DNA from 3 places in the Litorilinea aerophila genome. Region 2 is predicted to be linked to each of the others. Evidence: a T-box and tRNA genes for the amino acid it is inferred to sense, from the RefSeq annotation. Region 2 holds a T-box; the other regions hold tRNA genes.
The links. The T-box of region 2 lies ahead of serS (serine--tRNA ligase). A T-box ahead of a tRNA ligase gene usually reads a tRNA of that ligase, here a tRNA-Ser.

Region 1 (4,081 bases), on a different contig from region 2:
ACCAGCAGCCGCAGGTCGATGTAGAAAGGAGAACGGCGGCCGCTGGCCAGGGTGAAATCCCCAAACTGGATGGCCCCCAGGGAAGCCAGCTCCAGGATCAGCTGCTGGAGCTGGGGCCGCATCTCGCCGGATGGAGCTCCTGATGTGGGGGCGGTGGCCGCGCTCTGGTGGGTCGCCCGCACCCGGTTGATCTGGTCCCGCAGGTTCTGGGCCGCAGCCCGGGGATCCTCGGCCAGGCAGATGCCCCGGCTGCTGTTGATGATCAGGCCCGCGCCGTCCGCCCGCAGGCCGGCCCGCAGGGTCCCCTCCAGGTCGCCGCCCTGGGCGCCGATGCCCGGCACCAGGAACCAGGCCCGGGGGGCCACCTGGCGGATGGCCTGAAACGTCTCCGGGTAGGTGGCGCCCACCACCAGCCCCACGTTGGGTGACCAGTGGACCGCGGCCCGGGCCACGTGGATGTAGAGGGGCTGGTTGGGCTCCCGGTCCAGGGTACGCCAGTCCGCAATTTCCAGGTGTTGGAACTCCCCGGCGCTGGGGTTGGAGGTGTGGCAGAGGACGAAGAGGCCCTTGCCCTGGTAGGCGGCAAAGGCGTCGATGCTGTCCCGGCCCAGGTACGGGCTCAGGGTCACCGCATCGGCCCGGAACTGTTCGAAGCAGGCCCGGGCGTAGGCCGCGGCAGTGCTGCCAATATCCCCCCGCTTGGCGTCCAGGATGACCGGGATCTCCGGCGGGATCAGGGCCAGGGTCTGGCGCAGCAGCTCCAGGCCGGGCGTTCCCAGGGCTTCGTAGAAGGCGATGTTCGGCTTGTACGCGCAGACCAGGTCGGCGGTGGCTTCTACCACGGCCCGGTTCCACTTTAGCAGGCCGGCGATGATGTCACCGTCTGCTGAGGCGTAGCGGGGTGGCATCTGCTCGGGGACGGGATCCAGGCCCACGCAGAGCAGGCTCTGGTTCTTCTCGCTGGCAGCCGTCAACTTCTCCCAGAAATTTGACACGGCATCCTCCCAACCCGTCACAATCTGTTACACCGTGTTATGTTACACCGTGTTATGTTACACCGTGTTATGTTACACTGTTACACTGTGTTATGTTGCACCGAGGCGGGCTGCTGTGGGGTGAAGACCAGCTCCAGGTGCCAGCCATCCTGGCCATGGGCGGAGCGGGTCAGCCAGACCCCGGCCGGCGGCAGGGGGTTGCGGTTGTCGAACTGGTTCTGGTATTGGGCCAGGAGCCCGGGGTCGACGCCCAGCTCTTCCAGCAGGACCCGGATGGGGCCGCCGTGGGTGACCAGCCCGATGGGGCCGCGGCGGGCGCTTTCGGTGCAGGCCTCTTCCCAGAAGGCCCGGAAGCGGCTCAGGACTTCCTCCGCGCTTTCACCCAGGCGCCATTCGGCGATGGCTTCTTCCTCAAAGACGGGGATGCCGGCCACTTCCGCGGCCAGGGCGGCGGTGTGCCGGGTGCGCTCCAGGGGGCTGGCGTAGAGGCGGGTGATGCCGACTTCCTGGAAGAACTGGCCCAGCAGCCGGGCCTCGGCCTGGCCCTGGGGGGTGAGGGGTGGCCCGGGCGGCACATCGTAGCGGATGTCCCGTCGACTCCAGTCGGGGGTGGCGTGGCGGGCCAGGTAGACGATGGCATCGGGCATGGGCAATCTCCTGCGGATGAACGTTGTGACCGGCGATTGGCACAAAGTGACCGGCGATTGGCACAAAAAATTCGTGTGTTTTCATCGCTCCGCCAGGAAGCCAGGCGCCCCCGTGTCACCCAGAGCGTCCTGCTTACCGCTGCTGCCTTCCGGCCCTGACGGGGTTCACAGTGCTCTGCCGCACAGGACCCAGCCCCTGACGAAGCGATGGAAACACACGAATATCCAGTTGGCGTGTCCTGGGCTTTTGTAAATCCCGGCAGAAGGACCGCATCTCCCTGGAGGGAAACCTTCGGCGAATTTCTGCCGCAGCACGGACTCAGGACACCAGGACAAAAAAGGCGGAGAGGGAGGGATTTGAACCCTCGAGGGCTGTTAACCCTACGAGCTTTCCAGGCCCGCGCACTCGGCCAGACTATGCGACCTCTCCGTGTATCGATTGGATACAGCCCGGTCGGGAACTGCATCCAGCATGATTATACCGGAGACCCCCGCCGGAGGCAAGTTTTGGACGGTGTGGAGGTTTCGTGGATGGAAATGGGGCTCGCGGCTGTACAGGCTGCTCCCTGGGGCGCCCCAGGGAGCAGCCTCTTTTTCACACACCCACCCGCCGGAAGTAGCCGGCCAGGGCCGAGACCAACCCGTCCAGGGTGTGCTCTGCCGGCACCACGTCCACGTGCAGGCCGTAGCTCTGGGCCATGGCTGCAGTGATGGGTTCGATGCAGGCCACGCACACGTGGTCCAGCATGGCCAGGTCGCCCCCTTCGTAGCGCAGCCGGCGGGCAAAGTGGCGCACATTGTTGGCGCTGGTGAAGGTGATGGCGTCCACCTTGCCTTCCCACAGCATGACCGGCACCTCGTCACCACCCTGGCCCAGCCGGTCGTGGCAGGCCACCACGGTGACCACCGTGGCACCGGCTGCCTCCAGGGCCCGGTCGATGGGCATCTTCAAGGTGGCCGCCCGAGGCCAGAGGATGCGGGCGCCGGCCAGGGGCTGCATGGCCGCCACCAACTCCTCCGGCGTGTCGGTCTCGGGCACCCGGTCCACGTCCACGTGGAGCATCTCCCGCGCCGCCAACCGGGTGTTGGCCCCCTGGGCTGCCACCTGCACGCCGGCCAGGGCATCCTCGGGCAGCCCCAGTGCCTCCAGCCGTTGGGCCAGCATGATGGCCGCGCTGGCCGTGTTCAGGACCAGCCAGTCGAAGGCACCCTCGGCTGCATCGCGCACGGCCTGGTCCAGGGTTTCCACATCTGGCGGTGGTGCAATCTCCTCGCAGGGGTAATAGACGACTTCCGCGCCCAGCTCCTGGAGCAGGGGCCCCGGGGTATGGGCCTCATCGGGCGCGCGGGCGATGGCCACCCGGATGCCTCGCAAGGTGGCGCTGCCTGGACTGTGCTGGCTGGTGACGGTTTCCATGGTTCTTCCCTCCTCCTGAAAGAGATACCTGCGAACGGTGTTTCAAAAGGGCAGGGGCTCGCCTTCCTGGGCGGTCCGTGCCCGGTATAGCTCCTGGAGGCGACGGGTGAGGGGGCCGGCGACCCCGTCGCCGATGGTGCGGCCGTCCACCGCCAGCACGGGCGTGAGCTCGCCGATGGTGCCGGTGGTGAACATCTCGTCTGCGCTGTAGACTTCGGACAGGGAGATGTTGCGTTCCTGCAGGGGGATGCCGTGGCTGCGGGCCAGTTCCATGACGATCCCCCGGGTGATGCCCGGCAAACAGCTGTCGGCGTGGGGCGTGAGGAGGGTGTTGCGTTTGACCAGGAAGACGTTGGTAGCGTTGGTTTCGGAGACGTAGCCGTGGACGTCCAGCATGAGGGCATCGTCGACGCCGGCCACGTTGGCCTCGATCTTGGCCAGGATGTTGTTGATCAGGTTGTTGTGATGGATCTTGGAGTCGATGCACTGGGACGAGTTGCGACGTACGGCGGCGGTGATGAGGCGAATGCCCTCGGCCCGGTAGATGGGTGCCTTCCACTCGGCCAGCACGATCAGGCAGGGACCGTACTGGTTCAGGCGGGGGTCCATGCCGGAGGTCACCTTCTTCCCCCGGGTCAAGGTCAGGCGGATGTGGACGCCGTCCCGCATGCCGTTGGCCTGCAGGGTGCGGAAGATGGCCTCTTTGATCTCGGCCCGGCTGGGGATCTCCTGGAAGGCCATGGCCCGGGCCGAATCCATGAGTCGGTCCAGGTGGGCGTCCAGGGCGAAGATGCGCCCGTTGTAGACTCGCAGCCCTTCCCAGACGGCATCACCGCCCTGGACGGAGCTGTCGAAGACGGAGACTTTGGCCTCGTCCCGGGGCACCAGTTGGCCGCCCACATAGACCAGGATATCGGCATTGCGGGGATCGGGAAGCTGGGGCATCATGTTGACTCCTTCGTCGTGGATCCTGGGTGTATTGTATCATTTTTATCTCAAGGCCGCTACACATCCTGCTACCT
Region 2 (4,081 bases):
GGGACCGGACCTGCGGCTCGTAGGTCACGCATCCTTGCGTGACAAGGGTGCATGGAACGACTGTCCAGCCGGGAGGCCGGACCTGCGGCGTGTCTGAACCCGCGGCTCAGCCGATGCGTTCCCGCCCGCCCATGTACGGCCGCAACACTTCCGGCACAATAACGGTGCCGTCGGGCTGTTGGTAGTTCTCCAGGATAGCGATGATGACCCGGGGCAGGGCCAGGCCGGAGCCGTTCAGGGTGTGGACAAACTCGGGGCGGGCGCCCTCGGCTGGTCGGTAGCGAATGTTGGCGCGGCGAGCCTGGAAGTCCCGGAACCAGGAGCAGGAGCTCACCTCCAGCCATTCCTGGCAGCCTGCCGACCATACCTCCAGGTCGTATTTAATGCAGGCCACGAAGGAGAGATCCCCGGTGGCGATCAGGACCCGGCGGTAGGGCAGCCCCAGGCGTTCCAGCAGGGTTTCGGCGTTGCGGGTCAGGGATTCCAGCTCCTCCCGGCCGGTGGCCGGCTCCACGAACTTCACCATCTCCACCTTTTCAAACTGGTGGACCCGCTTGATGCCCCGCACGTCTTTCCCGGCCGAGACCTTTTCCCGGCGGAAGCAGGGCGTGTGGGCCACGTAGTAGAGGGGAAGCTGGCCGGGCTCCAGGATTTCATCCCGGTGCAGGTTGGTCACCGGCACCTCCGCGGTGGGGATCAGCCAGTAATCCTCCTCCGCATCCCGGTAGAGCACGTCGCCGAACTTGGGCAGGTTGCCGGTCCCCACCATGCAGTACTCCCGCACCATGAAGGGGGGGTAGACTTCCTGGTAGCCGTGCTCGTTGACATGCACATCCAGGAACCAGTTAATCAACGCCCGTTGGAGCTGGGCGCCGGCTCCCTTCAGGACGTAGAAGCGGCTGCCGGCCAGCTTCACGCCCCGCTCGATATCCAGGATGTCCAGCCGCTCGCCCAGCTCCCAGTGGGGCAGCGGGGTGAAGTCGAAAGTGGGCTTGGTGCCGTGTTCCTTGACCACCACATTCCCCGATTCGTCAGGCGCGACGGGGACGTCCGGCTCGGGGGGATTGGGAATGCGGAGCATGGCTTGCTCGAAATCGGCCTCCACCTGGCGCAGCTCCGCATCCAGGCGTTCGATTTCCGCGCCGATCTGGGCCATGCGCTCCTTGAGGGCGTTGGCCTCCTCGATTTTCTTTTCTCGGAACAGCCGCCCGACCTCCTTGGAGCCGGCATTGCGCTCGGCCCGCAAGGCTTCTACCTGGGTCAGCAATTCCCGGCGGCGTTCGTCCAGAGCCAGGGCTTCCTCCCAGGGGGCGTCGGTCGCGTTGAGTTTGCGCATGGCCTCGGCCAGCGCCTCCCGGTTTTCTCGCATCCAGCGGATGTCCAGCATCATTCTGCTCCTTCCTGCTTCACGGTTTTCGTCCCAATGAAAAATTCCCTTCGCCTGAAGCTCAGGACGAAGGGAACTCCGTGGTGCCACCTGAATTCGCGGCAGCCTCTGCTGCTCGCCTCATTCCACGATAACGGCGTGAACCGCCCGGCCATTTCCTGCCGGGGACTCGAGAGGTGCTACTTCGCCGCTGCCGGTTGCCTCGCACCACCCGGCAACTCTCTGAACGGCGTCACGGACGAAGCATGGCCTCTGTCAACGTCTTTAGGAATGCGGCTCTGAACCATGCGGTTGTCAGGGTGCATGGCCAGGAACGCACTTCAATTGTACCGCCAACAATGCTAACATACAGCGCGCGGTGGTGTCAATTGTTGGGAAAATCCAGTCCAGGAGTCCAATCATGTTCCGTGGCATGGCCTACTTTTTCGACGAAGGCTTCGACCTGGCCAACCTGGCCGAACTCCACACCCAGTTGACCGGGCGTCTGGGGCTGTTTACGGCAGCCGTGGGGGGAGTCCTGGCCTGGCTGGTGCTGCCCATGAATCCGTTTCCCCTGGCGTTGGAGGGCCTGCTGGCAGGGTTGGCGGGGCTGGGCGCAGGCGTTTACTGGCTGAACCGGCGCCATGTCCAATGGGCCCGGTATCTGCTGATAGCTGGCCTGACCGGCCTGCTCCTGGGGGCGATGTGGCTGAACGGCCTCCCCTGGCTGCCGTTTCTGCTGTTGCCCCTCGTGGTGGTGGGCGCTTTTTTGATGCCCTGGGGTGTAGTGATTCCGGCTGTCCTGGTGCTGGGGCTGGCGTGGTTTTTGGAACAGCAGGGCCTGCGTGCCTATGGCTGGCGAGGCCTGGCCCTGACCACCGCGGTCACCCTGGGGCTCTCCTGGCTGGCGGTGTACACTCTTTACACCGTGCTGGCCTGGGCCTGGCAGCTCCAGGAGCGGGCCAACCGCCTGCTGGAGGATGTGCGCATCCACCGGGGAGAACTGAGCCGTACCCTCCACGCGGTGGAGTTGAGCAATCGACTGTTGCGTCGGGCCCAACAGGAGTTGGTGGTGGCCCGCCAACAGGCAGAAGAGGCCCGGCGGATGAAGGAGCAGTTCGCCGCCAACGTGAGCCACGAGCTGCGCACCCCCCTCAACCTCATCCTGGGCTTCAGCGAGATCATGCACCTTTCGCCCGAGATCTACGGCCCCATGGAGTGGCCCATGGCCCTGCGCCGGGACGTGTACCAGATCTACCGGAGCGCCCGTCACCTCCTGGAGATGATTGACGACGTATTGGACCTTTCCCGCTTCGAGCTTGCCGGCTTCGTCCTGGACAAAGAGGTAACGGATCTGGGCGGGCTCGTCCGGGAGACGGTGGAGATGGCCCAGGATCTGTTCCGGGGGCGGCCGGTGCGCCTGGAGACCCTCGTTCCGCCGAACCTGCCGCCCCTGCTCCTGGATCGGATCCGCATTCGCCAGACCCTGTTGAACCTCCTCAACAATGCCGCCCGTTTTACCGAACAGGGCTCGGTGCGGGTGGAAGTGCGCCGGGTTCGGGGGGAAGTGCAGATCCGCGTCCAAGATACCGGGCCGGGGATCCCACCAGAGGAGCTCCCCCACCTGTTTGATGAGTTCTACCAGGTGGATCGTTCGCTGCATCGAACCCACGGCGGCACGGGGCTGGGCCTGGCCATCTGCAAGCATTTTGTGGAAGCCCATGACGGCCGCATCTGGGTGGAGAGTGAATTGGGAAAGGGCTCCACCTTCACCTTTACCCTGCCCATCCCCGAAGAAGCTGTTTCCCTCTCCCGGCTCTATCTGAGCCGCCCGCTACCCGCCCAGCCTGCCTCCGGGTTGCCGACCCTGCTGGTACTTGACCCCGATCCGGGCGTGGCCATCCTGCTCGACCGCCACCTGACAGACTATGAAGTGATCCATGTAGCCCGGCCCGAGGCGCTGGAGGCCAGTCTGGCCCTGCACCGGCCCCAGGCGGTGATCTGGAACGTCCTCCCAGGCGAGGAGAGGGAGGATCGTTCCCTGTTCGCGCTGCCGGTGCCCCTGATCCAGTGTTCGTTGCCCAGCCAGGCCTGGGTGGCGGCAGATTTACAGGTAACGGCCTGCCTCAACAAGCCCATCACCGCACGACGGCTTCTGGATGCCATCCACCAGGTCGGCGCTGTGCATGACATCCTGGTCGTGGACGACGACCGCAATTTCTGCCAACTGGTGGAACGCATGCTAGAGGCCGGGGGCGGAGGCTGGACGGTGCGCAGTTGTTACGGCGGCGAACAGGGGTTACAGGCACTCCGGGAGCGGGTCCCAGACCTCCTGCTGCTCGACCTGATCATGCCGGGTTGCGACGGTTTCCAGGTGCTCCAGGCCATGCGCCAGGAGCACCGCTGGGCTGATCTGCCGGTGATCGTCCTGACCGCCACCAGCTTTGCCGAAGATGTGCTGAATCGCCGCGGCAGCCGGCTGCTGCTTCACCATCCCGACGGGGCCAGGCCGGCGGAGGTGCTGAGCTGCCTGCAGGCCCTGCTCCATGCGATGGAACCCCGGGATCCCGAGCGGATTCCCTGGCCTTCCCCCACCGTCTCGTAAATCCTGCTCGTAATACCGATCGTCTTGTGAAGTGGCGTTCATGATTGCGTGGGTCCGGTTTCCATACGTGACCTGCGATGCCTCTTGATTAGACAATCGGCATCAATCCT
Region 3 (4,081 bases), on a different contig from region 2:
GCCGCTACCCCCACCGCGACCCCCACGCCCAGCCCGACGGCCACGCCCACCCCCACCCCTACACCCACACCCCTGCCGCCGGTCACACCGACCTCCACGCCCACACCAGGCCCTGGTGTGGACCTGGTGGCCCAGGGCCTGGAGGTGACCCAGGGGCTCCAGGATCTGACCCAGGGCGTGCCGCTGGTGGCCGACAAACGCACCTTCGTCCGGTTTCACGTGGCCGCGAACGGGGCCCAGGCGTGGACCACCGCCCGGCTCTACGTCCAGGGCGAGGCCGGCGAGGCGGTGCTCACGCCCCTGAACCCCGGAGGGGCCATCACCGTGCGGTCCACGCCGGATCGGGCGGCCCTGCACCACGTCTTCCTCTTCGAGTTGCCCGACGCCTTCCGCCAGGGTCAGCTTACCCTGCGGGGGGAACTCAACCCGGCCAACGTTCCGGCGGAGGTAGATCGCACCAACAACACGGTCACCACCACGGTGACCTTCCAGGCCGCGCCGTCCATGGAGCTGGTGCTCTACGCCATCGGGTACGGCGACCAGATCTATCCCTCCCAGCTCCATCGGGAGCGGCTGGTGGCCTGGCTGCGGGCCGCCATGCCCACGGGCGAACTGCGGGTCACCTGGCGGGAGCACTACATGGGGGCTTCGTTGCCGGCCTGCTGGCAGGTGAATGCCTTCCTGCTGGCCCAACGTCGCTGGGACCTGGCCGCCGGGGCGGTCTCCCCCGCGGCCCGCTACTATGGCCTGGTGGACGACCGGGGTGGCTTCATGCGGGGCTGTGTGGGCGGCGATCCCCCCGTGGTGGCCGCGGGGCCCACCGGGTCGAGCCGCTGGTCCTGGTGGGACCGGGACGGGAGCTATGGGGACTGGTATGCGGGTCACCTGCTGGGGCACCTCTATGGCCGCGAGCATGCGCCCTTCTGCGGCGCGGTGGGCGATACCTCCTACCCCTATGCCCAGGGGCGAATCAGCCCGACCCTGGCGGGGGCCGAGGCCATCTACGGCTTCGAGCCCGAATCGCAGACCATTTTCTCGCCCTGGTGGACGGACATGATGAGCTACTGTGCCTACCAGTGGATCAGCGACTTCACCTACGAGGGGATCCTGGAGCAGCTGCGGACCGAGACCACCGAGCTCCCAGCGGCTGCAACATCCCAGTCCATGCACTGGCTGGCCGTGGGCCATGTCTCCCCGGACGGCCAGGCCCAGATCGCGCCCTTGTTCGAGGCGCCGGGGCCGGCCTCGACCCCGGCGGCCTCAGCGGCCAACGGCGAGTACGTCCTGATCCTGCGGGGGGCGGATGGCAGCGAGCTGGGACGCCAGCCCATCGCCGTCCAGCCCCTGGCGTTTGACGTTCCCCCCGATGCCGGGGAGGAAGCTGCCATGCCGGAGCTGGCCACTTTCACTGCGCCACTGCCGCCGGTGGCAGGGGCCACGGAGCTGGCCCTGGTGCAGGGGGAGAGGGCGCTGGCGGTTGTGCGGGCCGGCGCTGCCCCGCCCACGGTCACCGTGCTGTCGCCCAACGGCGGCGAAGTGCTGGCCGGGCAGGCCTTCACCATCACCTGGGCGGCCGCCGATCCCGACGGCGATCCCCTGAGCTACCAGGTGCAGCTCAGCCCGGATCAGGGGCAGAGCTGGCGGATCGTCGGCCAGAACATCACCGCAACCCACCTGGTCCTGCCGGTCCGACAGTGGCCGACCGGTCGTGAAGTCCTGGTGCGGGTGTGGGCTTCCGATGGCCTCCACCCCGCCTACGACCAGTCGGACGCACCCTTCCAGCTCCTGCCGGGCTCGCCTGGCGTGGCCATTCGTCGGCCTGGGGATGGTACTGTCTACCTGGCCGGCCAGACGGTGCATCTGGTGGGGGAAGGGCTGGGCGGAGTGCCGGGGGACAGCCTGGTGTGGCGCTCCAGCCTGGACGGCTTTCTGGGAAGTGGTCCCGAGCTCTCCCGGGCTACCTTGAGTCCGGGCCAGCACACCCTCACCCTCCAGGGCGAGACCGACGCCGGGGAAATCCTCTCTGCCACCGTGGGCATCGCGGTGCTGGTGCCGGAAGCGGCGGCCCCCCCGCCGGACGGCCTCCTGGTGGGCCCTGGCACACTTTTCCTGGATCCCTTCCGCAGCCAGGCGTGGGTGACGGTGGACAACCAGAACGGTACCGGTTCCCTGACCTGGCAGGTCCAGGCCAACGTACCCTGGCTTCACCTGGATCCCGCGGAAGGCACCGCGCCCGGCCAGGTGGCGGTCACCCTGGACTCGAGTCGGTTGACGCCGGGGATCCATACGGGGAGCCTCTTCTTCACCAGCCCGGCCCTGCCGGACCAGTCGGTTACCGTCCAGGTGGCCGCGGTCGTGGATCCTCTGGAGCGGGTCTTCCTGCCCCTGGTCCGCCGCTGATATAGGGCCATCTGCGACCGTCTTCCCCATTGGGCACCAATAGCAACAGCCGGGACGTCAGTCCCGGCTGTTTTTTCGTGGCGGAGAGGGAGGGATTTGAACCCTCGAGGGCGTGAACCCTACGCGTTTTCGAGACGCGCGCACTCGGCCAGGCTATGCGACCTCTCCCCAGGGGTTGCCCCGCGAGGCAACCTGCTGTAACGTAGCTTTCATGGTAGCACAGGGCGGTCAAAGTGACAACTTTTCGCGATTTTGGGTTCCTGTTTGCCGGGTTTTTGCTGGGCACATCCAGGACCCTTGCCGTAAATATGAAGTCGTATGAATAACGTAAAATCCTACATTTGTCGCATGCAGGGAAAGCCCTTAACCCGTAAAATGAAAGAAATATGAGGAATTTGTCGGATTTCCTGTCTAAAATTGTCTGGGAGATAGGTCTCTTGCTGTCAAAAGTGCGCTAGAAGGCCGGTAAGCCGGGATCGTCTCCAACAAATCTTACAGTCCTGACACTGCTCTCTCAATGAAATCATCGCTTGCCTCATCCCTCGCCAGCAGGTGGACCCAGGTGCTCTTGCTCCTGGGTGTTGCTGTTGCCCTGCTTCTTCTTTTGGTGTTTTTCCTCCTGTTCTTGCCCCAAAATCAGCCGGTATCTGCGCCCACGTCTAATTTGTCCCCTTCCGCTGGGGTAGAGGGTGTGGCCGCACTGCCGTCCACCCCGCTTCCAGCGGCCCCGTCGACGTCGGCTGCGCCCGCGGGCATCCCGGCCGCTCCCTCCGATGGGGCGCGACCCGTGGAGGCGTCGGCAGCCCCTTCGCCCGATGCCCCGGTTGTCGATGATGCCCTGGGCGAAGACGTGGTGGCTGTGGTCAACGGTCAAGTGTTGCGCCGGGATCAGCTCCAGGTCATGGTGCAGGTGGATGGGGTGATGGCGGCCCTGTTGGGCACGCCGGCGGAGACGGTGCAGAGCCGCTGGCTTGACCGCCTCATCCACGGGGAACTGGTGGCCCAGGCGGCTGCCGCGGTTGGTTTTCGACTGCCTGCGGACGATGCGGAAGCCCGACTGACGTCCCTGCTGGCCCAGCGGGGCCTGGAGCATCAAGCCCTGTCCGACGCCCTGGCGGATGTCGGGGTGACGTGGGATGCCTTCCTGGCCTACTTCCAGCGGCTGCTCTTGACCGATGCCTTTGCTCGGGAACAGGCCGCGGCTCTGGGCATTCCTGTGGGCGACTACCTGGCCAACCTCCGCCAGCAGGCCCGGGTGAGTTATGGACCCATTGCCACGGCCCTGCTGAATGGGCAGATGGACCTGGCGCCGACCTCCGCCCCCGGCGACGAAATGGACCCGGCGGAGGCCACTGCCGACGACGTGCCCGTGGATCAAGCCACGGCGGCTACACCTGCCACACCCGAAGCGGCGACAGACGTGAACACGCTGGCCGATGCGCCTTCACCTTCTTCGGATGCGCCGGCCGAATCCGCCGGGGAAGCGCTGGTCAAGGAGCCCCGGGGCACGGCTGTGGGCCAGTACGCGCCTTCCTTCAGCCTGCCCCTCCTGGGAGCCGAGGCGGACACGCTTCTCTCCCTGGACGACAATTTCAGCGGCCAACCGCTCCTGCTCAGCTTTTGGACCACCTGGTGCCCTTACTGCCGCCGGCAGACGCCTGTCCTGGTGGAGGCTTATGGG

Region 1: it encodes a tRNA-Ser, which carries the amino acid that the T-box ahead of serS (serine--tRNA ligase) is inferred to sense. The anticodon was not compared.
Region 3: it encodes a tRNA-Ser, which carries the amino acid that the T-box ahead of serS (serine--tRNA ligase) is inferred to sense. The anticodon was not compared.

What each region holds. Positions count from the first base shown of each region.
Region 1 covers NZ_VIGC02000030.1:62,917-66,997, forward strand. Annotated here, with positions in the region: gene pyrF (orotidine-5'-phosphate decarboxylase) at 1-995, opposite strand, end outside; gene FKZ61_RS19235 (histidine phosphatase family protein) at 1,076-1,642, opposite strand; RNA gene ffs (signal recognition particle sRNA small type) at 1,738-1,837, opposite strand; tRNA gene FKZ61_RS19245 (tRNA-Ser) at 1,985-2,072, opposite strand; gene FKZ61_RS19250 (uroporphyrinogen-III synthase) at 2,238-3,059, opposite strand; gene ilvE (branched-chain-amino-acid transaminase) at 3,102-4,007, opposite strand.
Region 2 covers NZ_VIGC02000002.1:272,621-276,701, reverse strand. Annotated here, with positions in the region: gene serS (serine--tRNA ligase) at 107-1,387, opposite strand; T-box leader at 1,447-1,655, opposite strand; gene FKZ61_RS02370 (ATP-binding protein) at 1,788-3,971, shown strand.
Region 3 covers NZ_VIGC02000017.1:37,909-41,989, reverse strand. Annotated here, with positions in the region: gene FKZ61_RS13815 (M28 family peptidase) at 1-2,400, shown strand, start outside; tRNA gene FKZ61_RS13810 (tRNA-Ser) at 2,479-2,568, opposite strand; gene FKZ61_RS13805 (redoxin domain-containing protein) at 3,092-4,081, shown strand, end outside.